Linked DNA regions of Desulfobacula toluolica Tol2. The protein of the gene in region 2 interacts with the protein of the main gene of each other region in a pairwise test. Links are inferred from orthologs where the notes say so. Each region holds a gene or a part of one and is shown on either strand. Other genes may lie near its edges.

Region 1 (8,622 bases), 1.6 Mb from region 2 along the record:
CCCGGGTGAAATTGTTCTTTATCAGGGGCGGTCCTACAAAGCCTATCGGGGAATGGGATCAGTTGAAGCAATGAAAAAAGGCAGTTCAGACCGTTATTACCAGAAAGATACAGGTGAAGACGATGAACTGGTTCCCGAAGGTATTGTCGGCAGAATTCCTTACAGGGGCACGGTTAAAGAAAATATTACCCAGATGATCGGCGGACTTAAAGCTGGAATGGGATATCTGGGAGCCGCTACTATCAAAGAGCTTCATGAAAAGGCCAAATTTATTAAAATCAGTTCGGCAGGGCTTAAAGAAAGCCATGTGCATGATGTTATTATTACCAAAGAAGCGCCAAATTACAGAATTGAAAGTCACTAATCTCAAATGAGCAACACTACGTCACCATTTTATCACCTTCATCTTCATACCGAGTATTCATTGCTTGATGGTGCCATAAGACTGGACTCCTTATTCAAGAAATGCCATGAATATGGCATGGATGCCGTATCCATGACAGATCATGGCACCATGTTCGGTGTTGCAGAGTTTTATGAAAAGGCCAAAAAGCAATCCATAAAACCCGTGATCGGGTGCGAGGTCTATGTTGCCCCAAGAACCTTGAATGACCGAACCCAGATGGATCATAAGGGATTGAGCCATCTGGTTCTTCTGGCAAAAAACCGGGAAGGATATGCCAATCTTTGCAAACTTGTTTCCATTGCCCAGCTCAAGGGCTTTTATTATAAACCCAGAATTGATAAAGAGCTTCTGGTCAACCATTCCAAAGGCTTGATCGGGCTTTCAGCCTGCCTTAAAGGGGATATTCCCAAGCATATTCTCCAAAACAAGATGGATGAGGCTGATGATGCGGCCAGGTTTTATTTGAACACCTTTGGCGAGGATAATTTTTTTCTGGAAATCCAGGAAAATGGAATGGATATTCAGCATAAGGTAAATCAAGGCATACTTGATATCAGTGACCGGCTGTCCATTCCCATGGTTGCCACCAATGACTGCCACTATCTTTCCAAGGGTGATGATGTTGCCCATGAAATTTTGCTGTGCATACAGACAGGAGATACCCTTAACAATCAGAACCGGTTTAAATTTGATTCAGACCAGCTCTATTTCAAATCTCCTGAGGAGATGATCCAAACATTTGGCAAGTATCCGGGTGCAATTGAAAACACACGCGAAGTCATAGCCAAATGCAATGTTGAGTTTGATGACAAGACCTATCATTTTCCGCGTTATGCCCAGTCTGAAGATGAGTCTGAAGATGACCTTTTCAAGCAAAAAGCCCTGGAAGGGTTTGAAGAAAGGCTCAAACTCATAAAGCAATCCAACCCGGACATTGACGAGCAAATGTACAGGGATAGAATTGATTATGAGATCGGCATTATCCTTGATATGGGATTTCCCGGATATTTTCTTATTGTTGCAGATTTTATAGAACATTCAAAAAAAATCAATGTGCCGGTAGGTCCGGGAAGAGGTTCTGCCGCTGGCTCCATGGTGGCCTATGCCATGGGAATTACAGCCCTGGACCCAATAGAACACGGCCTAATCTTTGAAAGATTCTTAAATCCGTCCCGTATCAGCATGCCGGATATTGATGTGGATTTTTGTATTGAAGGCCGGGACAAGGTTTATAAATATACCATTGACCGGTATGGCGGCCCTGAGTATGTCTGTCAGATTATTACTTTTGGAAGGCTTAAAGCCAAGGCTGTTATCAGGGATGTAGGAAGGGCCATAGGGGTTCTTTTGTCCGAGGTGGATGAAATTGCCAAAATGATTCCTGATAATGCCAAGAACCTTACAAAGGCCATTGAAGAAGTTCCGGCAATCCGGGACAAATGTGCAGAATCTGAAGAAAAAACCAAGATGCTTGAGGTTGCCCTTCTTCTTGAAGGATTGCCAAGGCATGCCTCCACCCATGCGGCAGGTGTTGTGGTTGCCGACAAACCATTGAACGAATATCTCCCATTGTACAAAGGCAAAGAGGGAGAAACCGTGACCCAGTTTGATATGAATTATGTTGAAAAGCTTGGTCTGGTTAAATTTGATTTTTTGGGATTAAGAAACCTTACTGTTATCAAAAATTGTATTGAATTGATTAAAAAGCAAGGGAAAACTCCCCCGGATCTTTTGAATCTTGATTACAATGATGCAAAAACTTTTGAGTTGTTACAGAGTGCTGATACAACAGGCGTGTTCCAGCTTGAAAGTTCAGGTATGAAAGACTTGATTTTACGGCTCAAGCCTGCAAGTTTTTCCGATATTGTCGCCTTGGTTGCCTTGTACCGGCCTGGACCTTTGGACAGTGGCATGGCAGACTCCTATGTTGAACGTAAAAACGGCCGCGAAGAAGTTGTGTATCTGTTTGATGAACTGGAACCGGTATTAAAAGAAACCTATGGGGTGATTCTTTACCAGGAACAGGTCATGAAAATTGCCGGCGTATTGGCAAATTATACCATGGCGGATGCGGACGGGCTTAGAAAAGCCATGGGGAAAAAGATTGTTTCCATGATGGAAGAGCATCGCGAACTTTTCCTGAAAGGGGCAAAAGAAAATAACCATGATCTTCAAAAGGCTGGTGAACTATTTGATTTAATGGAAAAATTCGGCGGCTATGGCTTTAATAAATCCCATAGTGCGGCTTATGCCCTCATTGCCTACCAGACCGCTTATTTAAAGGCTAATTTTGCCATTGAGTTTATTGCTGCGTTAATGACCAGTGAAAGAAGCAATTCCGATGCTGTTATCAAGTATATAGATGAGTGCCGTAGCCATAAAATAAAGGTGCTGCCGCCGGATGTAAATCAGAGTGATGCTCATTTTACCGTATCTGACGGATGTATCCGGTTTGGTCTTGCAGCCGTGAAAAATGTTGGTGAAGCAGCTATTGAATCGATTGTTGAATCAAGAGAAAAAGACGCTGGTTACGAAAGCATTTATGATTTTTGCGAACGGGTTAATGTCGGAAAGGTTAACAAAAAAGTCCTTGAAGCATTGATCAAGTGCGGGGCTTTTGATTTAACCGGTACTCGGCGCAGCCAGATGATGGCAATTCTTGAAGATGCCCTTGATCACGGCTCCAGAATTCAAAAGGAAAAAGCTGATTCACAAATGGATTTGTTTGCAGATTCAAATATGGGGACTGCACTTCCCGTGAGTACGCCAAAGCTTCCGGATATTGAAGAATGGGATGATAATATGCTTTTGTCCCTGGAAAAAGAGTCTTTGGGATTTTATATTACCGGACATCCTCTTGATAAATATGAAGATACGATTCAAAAATATACCACTGTGAACTCAGTTAATATTAATGATGTTGCTGATGGAAAAATGATTCGTATGGGCGGTGCCTTAAAAATCCTTAAGATTCATAAAACCAAAAAAGGGGACATGATGGCATTTTCAGCCATCGAAGACCAGTTCGGAAGCATTGAGGTTGTGGTATTTCCCAATCTTTATGCAAAAAGCCACACTCTTCTGACTGGTGATAATATTGTTATCCTGGAAGCAGAGGTTCAAAAAAATGAAAATATTACAAAGCTTATAGCGGAAAAAATTGTTCCAATTGAGCTGGCCTCTAGCGAATGGACCAATGGCGTATTGATCAATGTTAATGCGCAGGATGCGTCTTCAGATACGCTTGAAAAACTTAAATCAATTATTGAAACATTTCCTGGAGAGTGTACCGCTTGTTTAAAAATAGAAATTGATGATAAGCCGCCGGTACTGGTTAAACTTTCGGATGAATACAATACCTGTTCTGATCCCTCGTTTTTCGGCAGAGTAAGCGACCTGCTGGGCAAGGGTTCCATTGAAACCAGGTGTGCCCCGGTTAAAGAAAAACAAAAGAAAAACAAACCCTGGCTTAATAATAAAAATTGAAAATCAATTGCTCACTGACAGATTGTCAACTATCTGCCGGTTTCCGGCAATTTTGTATACAATATAAAGAACCTTGTCTTTTTCTCTTTGTGTTTTAACAATCCCCGTCAGTGTGACCACATTATTATTTGTGTCAACGTCAATATTTGTTGAACGGATCTCAGGTGTTTTTAAAAGTTCGGTTTTTATTTTGCTTGTCAGAACAGTATCATCAAAAGCCTGACCTGCGCTTGTTCTACCTATAATTAACTGGTTTTCAACCCGTTGAACCCCTTCAACTCCTCTTGCAATGTCTGCCGCCATTCTTTTTTGAGATGAAGATTCAACAACCCCGATCAGGTATACCACCCCTTTTAGTACATCCACATCAATATGCCGGGCTTTTACAAATTCATCTGCAATCATTTTGGATTTAACGGTTGTACAAATCACTGAATCATCCACCATAGTACCTATGGAGCGTTTGTCCGTCACGCCCTTATACCCTCCATATGCAGCACCACCGACGACCGCAGCACCACATCCGGTAAGAATCAGGGCGATTGTCAATACAAAAAATAAAATCAAATTTTGAAAATTCATTGCATACCTCCTTAGTCAAAATCTTTAAAATCAAGGTCTTCAAGATCTGATAAATCCATATCCTTGAGCAAATCATCTTCATCCTGTATGATATTATCGTTAACAATAGAAGGCTTTTTTTCAGTTTTAACAGGAGCTTGTCGAACCTCGATGTCTTTTCTCTTTTGAAAAAACTTATCTTTTAATATAATACCAACAATATAAAGTAAAAATCCAAAACCTGCTATATTAAGAAAAATTATTATTTCAATGATTTTTTTAGGCAGCATATCCTTCAGCTTTGTTTGGTTAATCGTTTGACGCATAAAGCAAATGTGTTTATATATAATCTTTAAAAAGGAAACAAGGTTTTTGATTTTTTTTATATAATAGTCTTAAAAAATTCAAACACAGACTTTTATACTTTGTTGTGGGCAAATCTTAAATGAGATACCAGGTTTGCCCTTGACAGTTATTTGAAAGGAAAGCAAATGAGTTGGCTTGGCAAAATGATCGGGGGAACCATTGGGTTTGCATTGGGTGGTCCTCTGGGTGCTGTGGCAGGGGCTGCATTCGGGCATACGTTTGTGGACAAAAAAGAAAAGGCATATCTTTCATCAAGACCCAATATTCATGGATCAGGTTTTCAAAGACCTGGATCACAACAATATGGATCACAGGACACACTCTCTTCCAATGAAGAGGCTCAGCTTGTTTTTTTTACTGCCGCCTTTTCCATGCTGGCTAAAATCTGTAAAGCAGACGGCGCTGTAACCGAAAATGAAATTTCTGCAATTGACACATTTATGAAACGCGATCTTCAGCTTGATTTCAACAGTCAACAAACCGCCCAGAATATTTTCAGACAGGCGGTTCATTCTTCTGAAAGCTTTGATGCCTTTGCCCTTCAGTTTTATTCGGTCTTCAGATCCCAGCCCCGTATCATCGAGTTGATGATGGATGTATTGCTGAGGGTTTCTGCCGCAGACGGAAGCATTTCCAGCCGGGAAGAAACCATGCTTTTATCAGCCACAAGGATTTTTAATTATTCTGATACAGACTATGCAAGGCTTAAATCAAAATATGTCAAAGAAACCAATAAATATTACAATGTTTTGAAATGTGATGAGAGCGCATCCAATGAAGAGATAAAAAAACAGTATCGAAAGCTTGTTACCGAATACCATCCAGATAAAATTGAATCCAAAGGGCTTCCTGAAGAATTTATAAAATTTGCCAATGACAAGTTTAAGGAAATCCAGGAAGCTTATGACCATATAAAAAAGGAGCGGCGGCTATAGGCATTTTTTCCTATTCTATAATTTTCCCCATAATGTTCATATGTTTATCACATTGTTCAGGGACAAGGTTAATTATTTTTCCTTTGAGTTGATTAGCATGATTTTTGTTTAAAAAAACAGTGAGGTAATTTGACGTTACTGCTTTGAGCAGACCTGTTTTCATATCAGGCTTGTGTTGCACAAGACCTTCGAGCCTCTTGTTCAGATTGGCGTCAATAAAGGCCTTTCGTTTTATTTTATCAAGCTCTCTCATTGCCACACATCGTTTTTTAATGACACCGGCATCAACCTTGTCATCAAAATGATAGGCTGGAGTACCTTTCCTGGCGGAAAATGGAAAAACATGAAGATAGGATATGGGAAGTGCTTCAAGAAGATTATAAGTGTTTTCAAATTGTTTTTGGGTTTCAGAAGGGAATCCGATCAATGTGTCAATCCCAATGCCTGCGTTGGGTATGGTTTCATGAATTTTATGGATGATTTCTTTAAAGAAACCAACATCATAGGGCCTCTTCATTTTTTTTAAAATATCATCATCTCCGGACTGCAGGGGAATATGGAAATGATCACATAAAATATTTCCCTGTCCGGCAAGATTTATAATCCCATCATTGAGTTCTGCAGGTTCAATGGAACTGAGTCTTACCCTGTGAACAGGCCGTTGATCATTGATTTTCTCAAGCAATTGCACAAGCGATGATTTTTTTTCAAGATCAAGGCCGTACATGCCAGTGTGTATTCCTGTAAGGATAACCTCTTTAAATCCCGAACGGTCAAGCTCATTTAAATGTTTAAACACCTCTTTTTCCGGCATGCTCACGGAAGCTCCCCTGGCATGGGGGACAATGCAATAGGTGCAAAATGCATTACACCCATCCTGGATTTTAAGATATGCCCGTGTCATTTCCCCTTTTACTGCATGATCAAACCCGTGAAAAATATTTGCTTTGTTGTGATCTGTTTTTTTAAATGTCAGGGGGGATGCGTTCTCACAAATGTCCGTAATATGCTTTGCAATAAGGGTCTTGTCTTTATGGCAGACAATGTGACCGGTCTTACTCATATGCTCAATTTTGTTTATCTGATCAGGGTCGGTCTGGGCATGACATCCTGTTACAATTACGGTTGCATTTGGATTTTCTCTGATAATTTTACGAATGGCCTGCCTTGACTGCATGCCTGCCTTGGATGTAACAGCGCAGGTATTGATGACGAAAACATCTGCAGCCTGCTTTTTTTTGGCTTTTTGCCAGCCCTGTTTTTCAAGGCTTAACGCAATGCCATCACTTTCATATTGATTGACTTTACAGCCTAATGTTTGGATATAAAATTTTTTCATTGAATAATGCCGGCTCCAAGGACCCTGGCATCCTTATAAAATACGGCTGCCTGTCCGGGAGTAATCGCATTCTGGGGTTCATCAAACACAACTTTTACTGTAGCCCCTTTCAAAGAGAGACTGGACAAGGCGCCTTTGTGGCTATATCTGATTTTAGTCATAATGTTGGCCATCATATCAGTTGTAATATTGGAGATATTTTTTTGATCTGAAACATTCCAGTTTATCTGGTCAACAATCATTTTTTTTTCAGACAGATCTTCTTTAAAACAGACCTCGAGAATATTATTTTTAACATCAATCTTTTTGACATAATAGGGTTCTTTTGCAGGGCAGTCTATGCCGCGTCTTTGTCCTATGGTAAATTTATGCAGTCCCTTGTGACGGCCCACTATTTTTCCGTGGTGGTTTATAATATTGCCGGGTTTGGGATGATGACCGGTTTTATCAGTTATAAAACCGGAAAAATCGTTGTCATGAATAAAACAGATATCCTGGCTTTCACTGGGGTGAATGGGGATCAGATGCTTTGAGTCGGCAAATTGTTTAACCTCTTTTTTTGTCATTCCTGCCAATGGAAAAATAATTTTTTCAAGTTGGCTTGCAGATAAAAGGGAAAGAAAATAACTTTGGTCTTTTAACGAATCCATCCCTTTTTTAAGATAACAATGACAAATCGTTTTATCTGGAAAACAGATGGGGTTGATTATGGTGGCATAGTGTCCTGTGGCCAGAAAATCCGCTCCCATATTTTGGGCGTGCTTAAGCAGTTCCCCGAATTTTATTTCTTTGTTGCAGATAATGCAGGGATTTGGCGTTTTGCCCTCAAGATATGTCCGGATAAAATAATCAACAACTTTTTTTTCAAACGCATCTGAAAGATCAATGCAGGTCACTGGAAACCCAAGCTGTTTTTCAAGCCGTGCCATATCTGCCAAGTCTTTTTCATATCCGGTTGTAAAATGAATGCCGAAAACATGCTTGTATTTTTGTTTTAAAAGATAGCCGGAAACAAGAGAATCAATCCCGCCGCTTACAGCAATTGCAATAACAGGATGCTTCATCAGACAAGTGCTTGGGTTTCTTCAGAGAAAAGTCCCATTGCCCGTGTTGGGCAGGTTACAATACAAAGCTCGCATACGCTGCATTTTTCTTTATCAAAAATAACTTCCATCTCAGGTCGTTTGATATAAAGAGCGTCAGTCGGGCAGACTGCTGTGCAAGCCCCGCAATGGGTACAGATTTCCTCGTTTTTATAAATTTGATGTTCCGGGCTGGAAATTGAGACTCCCTGATCTTTAAGGAATTTCACCCCTTTGTTGAACGCAGCTTTGGACTCTGATGAAATCTGCATAACCATGTATCCCTCTTTTTTATTGGATATCTGGGCACGCAAAATATTAAACAAAAGGTCATATTTTTTTGTTAACTGGCATACTATCGCTTTTTGAGTAACCTCTGCAGGGAAATTCAGTATGATTATCTTTGAATACAATTTAAACCTCCGATTTTTAACCGATACAAATAAT
Region 2 (7,511 bases):
AAAAAAGATGATCGACAAAATCCTGTGCAACTTCAATGGTTGCAGGATTTCCGGGTCGAAGCCGCCGGTAGATATCCATTAAGGCTTCTTCTTTTTTCTCCATTTTGTCTAAAACAAGGGTTTTCCTTATGGAATCAGAACTTCTGGGATCAACATAAAGAATATTAAAGTCATTGATCTGTTTTTCCAGCATATATTCAAAGCTGTCTTCGCCAATCAGATCGCCAGCCTTTAAAATTATCTCCTGGGTTTCATCGTCAACAATATTCTCTGCAAAAGCTTTTCCAATCAATTCACTTTCCGAGATGGGAATATAATCAAGCCCATCGTCAGCCAGCTGTCGTAACGCTCGTTTTGTAAAGATTCTTCCTTTTTTGACGATAATCTCTCCTGTCTTTGGAGATTTGATATCAAAACTGGCTCTTTGGCGCTTGAGATTTTCCTGGGAAAACTCTTTAAAAAACGATCCATCCTTTTTAATAATATGTTCTTGGTTATAGAAGAAATCCAAAATATCTTCACTGGTATAGCCAAAGGCCTTAAAAAGGATAGACACTGGAAATTTTCGCCGCCTGTCTATTCTTATATAAACAATATCCTTGGCATCAATTTCCATATCAATCCAGGATCCTCTGACAGGAATAATTCGGGCATTATAAATAATTTTTCCCGTAGAATAATTTTTCCCTTTATCATGATCGAAAAATACACCTGAGGAACGATGTAACTGGCTTACGACAGCTCTTTCAGTTCCATTAACAATAAAGGTTCCCTGCCGGGTCATCAAGGGGATGGTACCAAAATAAATCTCTTGTTCCTTAATATCTCGAATCGTTGAAATCCCCGTGTCCTTGTCATTGTCATAAACAACAAGCCGGACCTTGATATTCACCGGAATATCATAGGTCATTCCTCTTGAAGTACATTCTTTCATGGAATGCTTTGATTCACCAAAGGAATACGAAACATATTCCAATGATGATGTATCTGTAAAATCCTTAATAGGAAAAACAGATTTAAAAACAGCATGGAGTCCTTTTACTTCCCTTTCTTCAGGCAAAACATCTTTTTGAAGGAAACTCTCATAAGAATTTCGTTGCATGCCTATCAAATCAGGAATATCAATTATTTTTCTTCTGCTGCCAAACTCTTTTCTAATACGCTTATTTGTCAAAAGACTACCGGTCATGATATCTCCCAGTGTGAGTTTTTCCAACCGTAAAAGCGGAGACATGGCACTATTGCCTTGCCCCCGCATAAATTTTATGCAGCTTAAATCTTTGTAAGCTAACTTATTTCATAAAACTATTTTACAGAAACCTGAGCCCCGGCTCCTTCTAATTGTTCTTTAATTTTATCAGCTTCTTCTTTTGGAATTCCTTCTTTAATTGCTTTAGGCGCTTCTTCCACTAAAGCTTTGGCTTCTTTAAGACCAAGCCCTGTAATCGCTCTTACTTCTTTGATAACGTTAATTTTTTTATCGCCAAAGGTCTCAAGGATAACGTCAAATTCGGTCTGTTCTTCTGCCGCAGCACCTGCATCGCCAACAGCAGGCATTGCACCGCCTGCAAATGCCATGGGGGCGGCAGCAGTTACACCAAATTTATCTTCAAGCTCTGTCACAAGCTCGGAAAGTTCAAGAACACTCATGCTGGATATGAATTCAATTACATCTTCTTTTGTAGTATCGGCCATTTTTTTTCTCCTAAATAAAACTGTATGGAATGTCTTTTTCTAAAATTTTATATATGCTTGCTTATGCAGCTTCTTTTTGATCTTTAATAGCATTGAGAACATTAACAAAAGATCGTGGAACAGCGGAAAGAACATTGACGATTGAGGTTGGAACCGCATTAAGCGTATAAACCAGCTTACCGAGAAGCTCTTCTCTGGATGGCATTTTCGCCAGTTGTTTTATCTCTTCAGAATTGAGAAGCTTTCCTGCTAATGCACCTGCTTTAATTTCAAGCTTATCGTTATCTTTGGCAAAATCAACCAGAATCCTTGCCGGAGCAACCGGATCATCTTGTGATAAAACAATGGCATTGGGACCTTTGTAAAAATCTTTCATCAAGGCTGCATCCGTACCTTCAGATGCCCTTTTCAACAAAGTATTTTTTACAACTTCAATTCGAACACCCTCATTTCTGAGACGCAAACGAAGATCCGTCATTTTCAATACATCCAAACCTTTATAGTCCACCAGTATTGAAATCTCAGATTCAGAAAATTCCTGGGATAGCCTTTTAACCTGTTCTTTTTTTTGGGAAATATTCAGCATTTTTATTACACCTCCTTCCATTAATAATATTTTTGACGAAGGTGCCAACTAAACCAAAACAAAATTTTATTATCTTCTGTCTCGGCAGGCCGGCAAATCCGATTATGCACTTTCAAAATACAAGCGCACCTACTGTCTATGACAGGGTTAAAAATCTATTTAAACAATCTATTTTACCAATAGGGGATCCACTTTTATACCAGGACCCATTGTCGAAGACACGCTGATTGTTTTCAAGTAAGTCCCTTTGCTGGCTGCAGGTTTCAGTGCTACCAACTTATCTATAAAGGCTTTGACGTTTTCAAGTAATTTTTGTGCCCCAAAAGAAACCTTTCCGACTGGTACATGAACGATACCGGCTTTTTCTACTCGAAATTCAATTTTACCTGCTTTTAACTCATTTATCGCTTTTTCAAGTTCAAAGGTAACCGTTCCTGTTTTAGCATTTGGCATCAGTCCGCGAGGCCCGAGTATACGACCTAACTTCCCAACAGCACCCATCATATCAGGAGTCGCAATGGCTTTATCAAAACCAAACCATCCGTCTTGAATCTTTTTTATGGTCTCATCATCCGCAATAAAATCAGCTCCTGCATCCAGTGCTTCTTTTTCCTTTTCACCTTTTGCAAAAACCAATACTTTTACTTCTTTACCAAGCCCGTTGGGCAATATGACAGTACCGCGAACCATTTGATCGGCATGCCGCGGATCAACGCCTAATCTTACGGCAACATCAACTGTTTCATCAAACTTTACATAGCTTGAAGAAACTGCCAGTTCCAAGGCATTTATTGGATCGTACTGGACCAGTCTATCGACCTTTTTAAGTGCTTCTGTATGTTTTTTACTCCGCTTTGGCATTTTTCATCACTCTTTTACTTAAAGTTAAACTACTTCTATCCCCATGCTTCTAGCTGTACCTGCAATAATTTTAACAGCTGCGTCAATGTCTGAGGCGTTTAAGTCTTCTTTTTTGGTTTCGGCAATTGCAATAAGCTGATCTTTGGTCACTTTTCCGACCTTATCCCGATTGGGTTCTCCCGATCCTTTTGCAATTTTTGCGGCAGCCAGCAACAATCTTGATGCTGGTGGCGTTTTGGTAATAAAGCTGAAAGACCTGTCCTGGTAAACCGTTATGACAACAGGAATAATAGATCCCGCATCATTGGCGGTTTTTGCATTAAAAGCTTTGCAAAAATCCATAATATTTACGCCATGCTGACCCAAGGCAGGACCGATGGGGGGAGATGGATTGGCTTTTCCTGCTTCAACCTGAAGCTTTATTTGTGTCATTACTTTTTTTGCCATTATTTTTAACTCCTGAAACTAACTATTTAACCATATTATATCTTGGTATTATATTTTGGTAACCTGTATAAAATTAAGTTCCACAGGGGTTGCACGTCCAAAAATACTGACCAGAACTTTAATTTTTTCCTTGTCAGGAGACACATCTTCCACAGTACCATTAAAATTTGAAAACGGTCCGTCAATAACCCTGACATCATCTCCAGGTTCAAAAAAGTATTTTGGTTGAGGCTTATTCTTACCTTGCTGCATCTTATCAACAATGCTTTGAGCCTCTTTGTCACTTATGGGTGCCGGCTTGTTTTTTCCACCCAGAAAACCAGTAACTTTTGCAGTGGAAGTTACAATATGCCATGTCTCATTATCCAGATGCATCCTGACCAAAATATACCCAGGATAAAATTTTCTCGAAGATTCTTTTTTCTTTCCATCTACAAGCTCAACAATATTTTCCGTCGGAATAAGAATCTCAGCAAATTTCTCAGGATGTTTGGAAGTTTCTATTTTTTCTTCCAAAGTAAGTTTTACTTTTTGCTCATGACCTGAATATACATGCACGACATACCATTTTAGAGACATGTTACTTCCCTTATTTTATGTCAGGACAACCTGAACGAGCTTAGAAAGGCCGAGATCAAAAAGCCCGAGAAACGCTGCAACAACAAAAACAAAAACAATCACAACAACGGTTGTACCGGTTGTCTGTTTTTTTGTCGGCCAAGTTACCTTTTTCAACTCAACCTTGACCTCCCTGAAAAATTCCATTGCCTTTTGGATAAAATTTGGCTCACCGACTTTAGCATCAGCCAAGTTTTTTTCCCGCTTTGCTTTCAAAGGGCTTGTCACAGTTGACGATTTTGAACTTGAAAATTTTGAAGACCCGGCAGATAAATCTGTCTGATTTTCCGTCACAGGCTTCTTCTTCTTTTCACTTAAAGCTTTCTTTTTCTGTAACCGTGACATAAAACTCCTAAGTCAACTTTGCCACCCGAGTCCTTTTAACCAAACATAGGGGCATAATTTAAAATATGGCAGGTCAGGAGGGGGTCGAACCCCCAACATCCAGATTTGGAGTCTGGCGCTCTACCAATTAGAGCTACTGACCTGCAAACTATTATTATTTAACCTTTGTCTCTTTATGCATCACATGCTTATTACAGAATTTACAGTATTTTTTAAACTCTATTTTATCAGGAGTTTTCCGCTTATTCTTAGTCGTTGTATAATTTCTTCTCTTGCACTCTGTACAAGCAAGAGCAATGATCACTCTGTCCATATCAACTCCTTAGGACTCTACTCTACAATTTCACCGATAACACCGGCGCCAACGGTACGTCCACCCTCTCTGATTGCAAAGCGGAGTTCTTTTTCCATTGCAATGGGATTAATCAATTCCACGTTAATAGTTGCATTATCCCCTGGCATGATCATTTCCACGCCTTCGTCAAGAGTCAAAACACCCGTAATATCTGTTGTTCTGAAAAAGAACTGGGGTCTGTAACCACTGAAAAACGGAGTATGACGACCACCTTCTTCTTTGCTCAATGCATACATTTCTGCTTTGAATTTCGTATGAGGAGTAATTGTTCCGGGTTTGGCCACAACCTGTCCTCTTTCGACCTGGTCACGTTTGGTTCCGCGAAGCAGAAGCCCGACATTATCGCCTGCCTGACCCTCATCCAGAAGTTTTCTGAACATTTCAACACCGGTACACACTGTTTTGGCAGTATCCCTGATACCGACAATTTCAACCTCTTCACCGGTTTTAATAATACCACGTTCAATTCTTCCGGTAACAACAGTTCCACGACCCGAAATACTGAATACATCCTCAATGGGCATCAGAAATGGTTTTGCGGTATCTCTTTCAGGCTCTGCAACATAAGAGTCAAGAACATCAAGAAGCTCAAAAATCGGTTTGGCAGCTTCATCATCCGCACTTTCCACTTCAAGCGCTTTAAGCGCACTGCCTCTGATAATCGGTGTTGTGTCGCCGGGAAATTCATAGGTATCAAGAAGCTCCTGAAGCTCCATTTCAACCAGCTCAATCAATTCTTCGTCATCCACCATGTCGCATTTGTTCAAAAACACAACAATCGAGGGAACACCTACCTGCCGGGCAAGAAGAATATGCTCTCTTGTCTGCGGCATTGGACCGTCATCAGCACTTACCACAAGAACCGCACCGTCCATCTGGGCTGCCCCTGTGATCATGTTCTTGATATAGTCAGCATGGCCGGGACAGTCCACATGTGCGTAGTGACGATTGGCTGTCTCGTATTCCACATGAGCTGTTGCTATTGTAATACCACGCTCTCTTTCCTCGGGCGCCTTGTCAATCTCATCAAACGGCACATATGTACCATGACCACCCATTGCTGCAAGTTTGGTGATCGCTGCTGTAAGCGTAGTCTTTCCATGGTCAATATGACCGATTGTTCCTATGTTCACATGCGGCTTGGTCCGCTCAAATTTTTCTTTAGCCATCCTAAATTAGCTCCTTCTGCCGTTGTTTTGGAGCCCATGACCAGAATCGAACTGGTGAACCTCTTCCTTACCAAGGAAGCGCTCTACCGACTGAGCTACATGGGCCCGAAAAGGCGATTCAAATTAATTAAATTTTAACTCAAACCATTATTCAAGTGAAGATCGAAAGAAGTGGAGCGGGAGACGAGATTCGAACTCGCGACATTCAGCTTGGAAGGCTGAAGCTCTACCAACTGAGCTACTCCCGCAAATAATGAACTAAAATAGCTAACCGTTATAATTAGCCATGTAGTAACGATCCACCAAAACAACGCTTTAAGATCTCCTACACAACATACTGGTGGTGGGGGGAGGATTTGAACCTCCGAAGGCTGAGCCGTCAGATTTACAGTCTGATCCCTTTGACCACTCGGGAACCCCACCATTTTTTTTGGAGCCGATACCCCGAATCGAACGGAGGACATTCTCATTACAAGTGAGATGCTCTACCAACTGAGCTATATCGGCTTACCTTAAATTTGCAACATTTTGTCACATCAAAAAGACCGGGAGATAATAGCAGAGCAACTCATGATAATCAACTCTTGATTTACAGAATTTTACGGGTATATTAGCCTAAAAAACGGCCTTAATATCAAATTAAATCCTTTTTGCTTCTAATTTCTAAGCATACCTTCTGATTTGATAAAATCATCTATTTGTTAACCCTACTGAGTAAAAAAAACTGTTTAAAATACAGGGATACACCCATTGGATAAATAATTCATATATCCTTGACATCCTCTTATTAATTTTATAATTAGGGCAAATTAAAAATCATTGTAAAAATCGAGGAGACAAATGGCTCAGCAGACAAAACTTGCTCTAATATTGATTATTCTTTGGATCACGGCAGGTTGTCAATATACGCACAATAAAAATAGCTCCTCAGATATTCTAAAAAGAATCAATGAGCCTGAAAAATCAATTGTAAACAATACTACTTTAAACGACACTAAATTGATTAAACACTCCCTTGAAAAATCAAGTGAATCCAAATTAAACTGCACCACCTCGAATTCTTGTTTACAAAATCAGGCTAAAACCAAAACTGATCCAAATGAATCAGATCTTGAAAAAGAATCCGATCTCTCAGCCCAGGAAAAAATTGACCAGGCGCTGGATCTTTGTAATTATGCCCAGCAGATGTGGGAAAAAGGCAAATTGGAAGAAGCACTGACCAACCTTGATTCGGCTTATTATTCCATACTTGAAATTGATCCGGACATTTATCCCGAATTCAATCAGCAAAAAGAAGATATCAGATTCCTTATATCCAAAAGGATTCTTGAAATTTACGCATCCCGCCAAATTGTAGTTAACGGTCAACACGATGAGATACCCATCACCCTGAATACGCATGTAAAAAAAGAGATAAAAAGGCTGACAGGGCCTG
Region 3 (7,567 bases), 2.4 Mb from region 2 along the record:
TTTTATGATACCGACAAGTCTCTTTCGCTCATCCTCATCACTGATTTTCCGGGACACCCCTTTTGTTGAATTGCCCGGCATCAGAACAGATAATCTTCCGGGCAGGGAGATGAAGGTTGTCAGCATGGCCCCTTTTTGGCTTATGGGATCTTTTGTAACTTGAACAATCAGTTCCTGGCCCTTTTTGATAAGTTTAAACAGGGCCTTTTCACCAGCTTCAACATCCTGAAAATAGTCTTTATGGATTTCGTTTTTTTGAAGAAAACCATTCTTAGGTTCGCCATAATCCACAAACACCGCCTGAAGGCTGGGTTCGACTCTTGTGACAATCCCTTTGTAAATATTGCCCTGTGTGACCTGTTTTGCAGTGGTTTCAATGTGAAATTCTTCAAGTTTGTTATCTTTTAGCGCAACAATTCTGTTTTCATCAGAATCTAAAGCATTGATCAGAATTTTTTGTGTCATTAATTTTTCTCTTGAATAGTGTTTTTATTCTTTGTTAGTTGTGAATTTCATTAAAATTATTGAGTTTTTAACTAATAAATTGAACGAATCAAGTCAAATTTTTTATTTCTTTGATAGACTTTATTTGTTTTCATCAAGATATCTTTATTTTATTTGCTTATCAAGGATTTACCTTGGGTTTTAACGTTTTAAACGGTTTTATCAGTATTTTTTAATGTCTGATTGTTAAATTCAATAAAGCAAAAATAGTATTGAATGTTCAATGATTTTTTTTTTGCTTAAGGATATCAAAATAGGTAAGTATGCGTTCAACATATTGAATCGGCTCCCAACCTCTTGCATAACCATATTGGGTTTTTGCATAATATTTTGATTTTGACAATAATGGCAGGACTGCTTTTAAATTATGCCATCTTGTTCCATCCAACCCCATGTCTTCGGCAATCTGTACGGCATCCATCACATGTCCATATCCGACATTATAGCTGGCCAGAGCAAACAGCATTCTTTCATACTCATCCTCAAGATGATCAAAGCGTTTAGCCATTTTATCAAGATATTTTATCCCGGCCTTAATGCTTTGTGCCGGTATTAGACGATTTTCAATCCCCATTTCTTCTGCTGTAGCCGTTGTAACCTGCATCAACCCCCTGACATTTGTAAAGCTTATTGCATTTGGATTGAAATGGGATTCCTGGTAAATGGCTGCTGCCAAAAGTTTCCAGTCAAAATCATATTTCATGGATTCTTCCATAATTATTTTTTTGTATTTTGGCAGCCGGGTTTTGATTCGATGATGAAATATTTTCAAGTCAAACAGGTCTGTATTTTCAATATTGGAATAATATTTATCTTTTATTCGGTTTAAGATTCCGGTTTCATTTGCATACAAGAAGAATTTATTCATCTGCTCCAGCAGTTGTGAATCATTCTTGTTAACCGCCCAGGCAAGATATTCTTTTTCCTGAACCGGAATCCCGATTCGGATATCCGGATAATATCTTTGATTTAGATATGCCATTGTATCGTAGGTGACTGTAAATTTGATTTCCTGGTTGGAAACCATTTGGATTAAGTCTTCTGTCGGGATATTATCATGAAGAATATAGTTTAAGTCAATGCCTGAATTTTTAATTTCCTCCAGCCTGGCATGATAAGATGTGCCGCGAGGAACATCTATTGTTTGAAAGTTAAGGTCTTCAATATTCTTTGGCCCGAAAACCAGTTTGTGATGAACAATATGCTGTTGAACGGTCATATAAGGAATTGAAAAATTGACATCCTCAAGCCTTTTTTTTGTTATGGCAAGTCCGGCTGCGATAAAATCTCCTTTTCCCTGTTCAAGATAAGAAAACATATTATTCCGTCCAGGGGTAACAATATCAAGATCAACATTAAGGAAATCGGCAAATTCTCTGGCAAGATCGTATTCAAATCCTGTGAGCCTGTTATTATACCAGTAACAGGTTTTTATGGAGTTGGTGGAGATAAATCGCAGAACGCGGTTTTTTTTGATTCTTTCCAGATGGCTTAAATTCAGATCGATTTCCCTGTTATGAATCAATGCAGAAAAAAAAACAAAAAAAAATGTCAACACCAGGAGGTGAATTAAAATAAAATACTGCAAATAAAATTTTTTCATCTTTTACTCGTCAACAGGGTTAATCGGTATTATTTCCACCCGATCGACATTTTGGTATCCACGGGGAAGCTTTTTTCCCCTCTGTCCCCTGCTTCCTGTATAATCTTTTTGATTCCCGGGGGTTAATTTCAGGAAGTGCTTGCCGGAATAAATTATAATATTAGATTCTGACGGCACAATTTTAAGGATCTTGAGCCTTTCAGGGGGTGTTGAGTTTAAGTTCTTTTTAGATATGGAAATAATTTTATTGCCCTGTCCTTTTTTCAGGTTTGGCAGTTGGCTTAATGTAAATATCAATAATCGGCCTTGAGATGAAAACGCAGCAATGCTGTCTTTTTCACGATCAACAATATTTTCAGGATTTAATAATTCATGATTTTCTTTTAAATTGATTACAGCTTTGCCGTTTTTATAATTGGTCAAAAAATCGGTAAATTTTATGATAAATCCGTAACCATTATCGGAAGCGACCAGAAAATAATCGTTACTTGCTCCTGACAGCATGAATTTGATATGTGCATTGGGTGCAATTGACAATTGACCTGTTAATGGCTCGCCATTTCCCCGTGCAGAAGGAAGTGAATGGGAAAACAGCATATAGCTTCTGCCGGTATTGTCCAGAAAAATAATGGGTTTGTCGCTCCTGGTTCTTAAACAATCCATAAGCGAATCTCCTGATTTGAATTTAACCGTTTCAGGATTTATCTCATGCCCTTTGGCCGATCTAATCCAGCCGTTTTTTGATAAAATAATGGTGACCGGTTCAATGTCCATTAAATCGGTAACAGAAAATTTTTCCGCTTCTTTGCGTTTTTGCAAGGGAGATCGTCTTTTATCTCCATAATTTTTTGCATCTGCTTTTATTTCTTCTTTGATATAGGATTTGAATGTTTTTTCACACCCAAGGATTTTTTCAAGCTCTTTTCTTTGGGATTCCAGGTCTTTGAGTTCTGATTTGATTTTAATTTCTTCTAATCTGGCCAGCTGGCGAAGCCTGATTTCCAGAATTGCAGCAGCTTGGATTTGAGTTAATGAAAAGGCCTTTATCAAATCTTTTTTTGGATGATCAGAATTTCTGATAATATTAATCACTTCATCAATATTTAAAAAAGCGGTGAGCAATCCCTCTAAAATATGGAGCCGGTCTAAAATTTTTTCCAACCGGAAGTTTATTTTTTTTCTTACTGTTTCTGCTCTGAATTCAAGCCATTCCGTCAATATTTCAAGCAGGTTTTTAACCTTGGGCCTGCCGTCGATTCCAATCAGGTTCATGTTGAAAGAGTAAGACTTTTCAAGATCGGTTGTTGCAAACAAATGATCTGTCAACGCGTTCAGATCCAGATTTTTTGATCTTGGAATAACAACCAGCCGTGTGGGCTCTTCATGGTCTGATTCATCTCGTATGTCGCTTATCATTGGCAGTTTTTTTGCTTCCATCTGAGCTGCAATCTGTTCATATATTTTTTCCGTGGAAGCATGATGGGGCAGGGCTGTGTAGATTATTTCCGAATCTTCCACATGAAATACGGCACGCATCTTTATCCGGCCGGCTCCTGTCCTGTAGCTTTCTATTATCTCCTCAGAGGGAGTGATGATCTCAGCGTCCGTTGGAAAGTCGGGGCCTTTGATGTATTTGCAGATTTGATCAAGATCCGCGTTTTCATTATCAATTAAATGTATCAAGGCCTTTGCCACTTCCCTCAGGTTATGGGGAAGAAGACTGGTTGCCATTCCCACGGCAATACCGGTTGAGCCGTTCAGTAAAATATTGGGAAGGCGTGCAGGAAGAATTTTGGGTTCATTGAGAGTTCCGTCAAAATTCGGTGACCAGTCCACAGTACCCTGATCCAGTTCTTGAAGAAAAATTTGTGCATATTGTGACAGACGAGATTCCGTATACCTCATGGCTGCAAAAGATTTGGGATCATTGGGATCACCCCAGTTTCCCTGGCCGTCCACCAAAGGATATCTTAAGGAAAAAGGTTGTGCCAGGTGAACCATGGCTTCATAGCAGGCCGTATCTCCGTGAGGGTGAAATTTACCCAGCACATCTCCCACGGTTCTGGCTGATTTTTTAAATTTTGCTGATGACGATAATCCCAGTTGACTCATGGCATATACAATTCTTCGCTGCACCGGTTTTAAACCGTCACCGATATGGGGCAGGGCACGATCTAGAATAACATACATTGAATAGTTCAAATACGCTTTTTCGGCAAAATCCTGGAAAGGTATTTTTTCATAATCATCAATGGCTGACGGAAGCGTATCTTTCATTACTCAATCTCTTTTATGTTGCCGTTGGTTTCTATCCAGGTTTTTCTGTCTTTTGCTCTTTTTTTACCCAAAAGCATATCCATGACCTCGTAGACCTCTTTTAGTGATTCTTTACAACTGCCGTTTACAGACAACCGGACAAGTCTCCTGGAATCCGGTGAAATGGTTGTCTCTTTGAGTTGTGCCGGATTCATTTCACCCAGCCCTTTAAACCGTTGGATATTTATCTTGCCATGTTTTTTGCGCCGGTCTATTCGTTTGATAATATTGTTTTTTTCCGAGTCGTCCAATGCGTAAAAAACTTCTTTGCCCACGTCAATTCTGTATAATGGGGGCATGGCAATATAAACATGACCCTGGCTTACAACTTTTGGAAAATGTTTTAAAAACAGTGCGCATACCAGCGTTGCAATATGCAATCCATCTGAGTCGGCATCCGCCAGGATGCATATTTTATTGTACCGGAGTTTTGAAATGTCATCAGAACCGGGTATGACGCCTAAAACCTGTGAAATATTCCGGATTTCCATTGATTCAACAATGGCGGAAGATTCCATATCCCATGTGTTTAAAATTTTACCGCGTAACGGCATAATGGCTTGAAACCGCCTGTCTCTTGCCTGTTTTGCCGAGCCGCCCGCAGAATCTCCCTCCACAAAAAACAATTCACGCCTTTCTTGATCAACACTCGAACAGTCTGATAATTTGGCCGGAAGGGTAGTGCCGTTTGATGACCTTTTTTTAGTCACTTTATTGGCTTTTTTAATTCGGTTTTTTGCATTTTCAATGGCAAAATTTGCCAGTTTTTCACCTTGTTCAATATTTTGATTCAGCCATAAACTAAAGGCATCCCTGACCTGAATATTCACCAGATTGGCACAATGACGCGAAGACAGTCTCTCTTTTGTCTGTCCGGAAAATTGAGCGTCGCTAAGTTTGACGGACAGGATATAACCGATTTTATTCCAGATATCTTCAGGTGCCAGGTATAAACCCTTGGGCAAAAGATTTTGAAACTTGCAAAATTCTTTTACAGATTCTAAAAGACCAGATCTGAAACCGTTTACATGGGTTCCGCCTAATCGTGTAGGAATAAGGTTGACATAGCTTTCTTCAGGGTTTGGGCCGGTGTCCATGGTCCAGTTAACCGCCCATATGAGTTGAAGATCATCTCCTTTAATATCTCCTGAAAAAGGAGATGAGAATATGCATTTTTTTTCTTTTAAATTTTCACTGAGATAATCATCAATTCCATGATCATATTTCCAGGTTTCTTTTTCACCAGATGTTTCATCATAAAAACTTGTGACAAGCCCTTTACAGAGAATGGCTTTTGATTTCAAGGCAGTTTTTAAAGCTGTTTTTGAAAATAAAGGGATATCAAAATAAGACATGTCAGGGTAAAATTGAAGAGATGTTCCGGATTCTTTTTTGTCGATTTCTTTGACAATTGTCAGCTCTTCGGTTTTAAAGCCGTTTTTAAAACCAATACAATATTCTTTTCCATCCCTTTTAATATGGATTGTTAAATTTGTTGACAATGCATTGACAACAGACACCCCAACACCATGCAGACCGCCTGAATAGCTATAGTCTTTATTGGAAAATTTTGCGCCTGCATGAAGTTTTGACATGATTAATTCCACCCCGGAGACTTTTTCTTCAGGATGAATATCCACAGGCATCCCGCGCCCGTTATCCGAAACAATAAGGGATTGATCTGTCTTTAACACCACATCAATCCGGTCGGCATATCCTGCAATGGCTTCATCCACACCGTTATCAATAACTTCAAATGCCAGGTGATCCGGGCTTGAAGTGTCAGTGTACATACCCGGTCTTCTTTTGACCGGATCAAGCCCTTTTAAGACTTCAATTGATTCGGCAGTATAGGCCGCAGCATTTTTTTTATTTTCTGTGTTAAGTTCAAATAATTTCATAAATGATTCTGTTGTGCATAAATGATTCTGTTGTGCATAAATGATTCTGTTGTGGTATAAAGTTAAGCAGCTGTAATTTTTTTAAACATATCCTATAGCATTTTTATTTATAAATGTAAAAAATGGAAAGACTATATTCATCATGGATGCTGTACTCAAAGATTTTGATTTCAATATGTTTGAAGCCCAATGGAAAAAATTATCTGAAGAAAAACAAACTATTATTGTCGAAATAGCAGAGCAGTTGGATCCAGCAGATGCAATTATAGCGGTTTTAGCAGGAATCACATCCTATCATTTTCATTTGAGGAACAATGCAAAGAGGAGCCTTGAGACCATTCAACATAAAATTCATGCTCTTTTAGCAGATCCATCAGATAAAGAGGGATTCTTGCAGGGCATGAAAGCATCCGCTTCAGTTTGTGCAAGGATCTGTGCTTATATTCGTCCCGGCCTGCACTTTAATGAACTCAGTTATTTTTTTACAAAATTGCTTGAATTTGAAGGTAAAGGGGCTTTTTTTGCTTACAGGCTTGTTTACAGGGGGCTTGTCTGCGTAAGTGACATGGAAAAAATCATTTCCAATGTTTCTGAGCATATGAAGCTTGCTTTTGTGGATCAATATATTCAAACCAGCCCAAGTGCCAGGTTAAAATTCGGATTGTCATTTAAAGGCATTTTAAGATCAATTCAGCATAGAAAGGCGGTTGTGGAATTTTATGCCGGCCTTTTTGACCGGAGAAGGGATGCAGACCCTATTTTATACAATATTAATGCCGGGTTAAGAGATCCGGATAAAATCATTTTCAATGAGATACAATCTCAGTCACCTGATATAAAAATTATGGGACTCAAAGCACTCTCCATGATGGTTAAAAAAATTTCCCCGGTTTTATTGATCAACATCTTGAAAGCAGATACCAATGAAAACGTAAGGCTTGTAATCTATAAAATCATTGAAAATTCTTCAAAGGGGATGTATCCGGAGCTTTTTTGTCCGATTTTGGAAATTTTTTATGAGAGTGATTTGCCGGAAGCCTTTGCCGCTTTCAAAGCGCTGCTTGTATCGGGAAAACTGCCGCCTTATGCCTTGATTGAACTTGTAAAGAAAAAATATCCCGCACTGATGCCGGTGATCATGATTGAAATATCAGAGTTGTCAAAAATTTCTTTTTTCATTATTCAGGATATTGCTTTGAATAAAGAAAAATATTTAAACGAGAATTTTGATGTGAATCTTGCC

The links.
Region 1: the proteins of rplL (region 2) and dnaE interact in binary tests that used the Escherichia coli proteins (3 or more experiments, as listed by UniProt). The link is inferred for Desulfobacula toluolica Tol2 from one-to-one orthologs.
Region 3: the proteins of rplL (region 2) and parC interact in binary tests that used the Escherichia coli proteins (3 or more experiments, as listed by UniProt). The link is inferred for Desulfobacula toluolica Tol2 from one-to-one orthologs.

Annotation. Positions count from the first base shown.
Region 1 is NC_018645.1:2,466,415-2,475,036, reverse strand. What follows is about bases 1-4,092. They hold dnaE (DNA polymerase III subunit alpha), read left to right. Parts: upstream 1-370; coding sequence 371-3,892; downstream 3,893-4,092. Other genes in these bases: TOL2_RS11390 (BON domain-containing protein), read right to left, coding at 3,896-4,092; guaB (IMP dehydrogenase), read left to right, coding at 1-364. Also shown: more of TOL2_RS11390, read right to left, coding at 4,093-4,474; TOL2_RS11385 (hypothetical protein), read right to left, coding at 4,486-4,743; TOL2_RS11380 (TerB family tellurite resistance protein), read left to right, coding at 4,945-5,754; tRNA (N(6)-L-threonylcarbamoyladenosine(37)-C(2))-methylthiotransferase MtaB, read right to left, coding at 5,765-7,093; tRNA 2-thiouridine(34) synthase MnmA, read right to left, coding at 7,090-8,157; TOL2_RS11365 (4Fe-4S dicluster domain-containing protein), read right to left, coding at 8,157-8,588. UniProt on the Escherichia coli protein: DNA polymerase III is a complex, multichain enzyme responsible for most of the replicative synthesis in bacteria. This DNA polymerase also exhibits 3' to 5' exonuclease activity. The alpha chain is the DNA polymerase catalytic subunit.
Region 2 is NC_018645.1:4,076,809-4,084,319, forward strand. Bases 1-2,981 are described here. They hold rplL (50S ribosomal protein L7/L12), read right to left. Parts: upstream 1,696-2,981; coding sequence 1,306-1,695; downstream 1-1,305. Other genes in these bases: rpoB (DNA-directed RNA polymerase subunit beta), read right to left, coding at 1-1,189; rplJ (50S ribosomal protein L10), read right to left, coding at 1,757-2,281; rplA (50S ribosomal protein L1), read right to left, coding at 2,450-2,981. Outside these bases: more of rplA, read right to left, coding at 2,982-3,142; rplK (50S ribosomal protein L11), read right to left, coding at 3,167-3,589; transcription termination/antitermination protein NusG, read right to left, coding at 3,638-4,168; preprotein translocase subunit SecE, read right to left, coding at 4,184-4,552; rpmG (50S ribosomal protein L33), read right to left, coding at 4,707-4,865; tuf (elongation factor Tu), read right to left, coding at 4,883-6,076; TOL2_RS18655 (LysM peptidoglycan-binding domain-containing protein), read left to right, coding at 6,917-7,511. UniProt on the Escherichia coli protein: The binding site for several of the GTPase factors involved in protein synthesis (IF-2, EF-Tu, EF-G and RF3). Is thus essential for accurate translation.
Region 3 is NC_018645.1:1,698,329-1,705,895, forward strand. The notes cover bases 1,748-4,784. They hold parC (DNA topoisomerase IV subunit A), read right to left. Parts: upstream 4,385-4,784; coding sequence 2,111-4,384; downstream 1,748-2,110. Other genes in these bases: mltF (membrane-bound lytic murein transglycosylase MltF), read right to left, coding at 1,748-2,107; parE (DNA topoisomerase IV subunit B), read right to left, coding at 4,384-4,784. Also shown: TOL2_RS07790 (Rne/Rng family ribonuclease), read right to left, coding at 1-465; more of mltF, read right to left, coding at 725-1,747; more of parE, read right to left, coding at 4,785-6,324; TOL2_RS07810 (class I adenylate cyclase), read left to right, coding at 6,467-7,567. UniProt on the Escherichia coli protein: Topoisomerase IV is essential for chromosome segregation; it is the principal protein responsible for decatenating newly replicated chromosomes. It relaxes supercoiled DNA.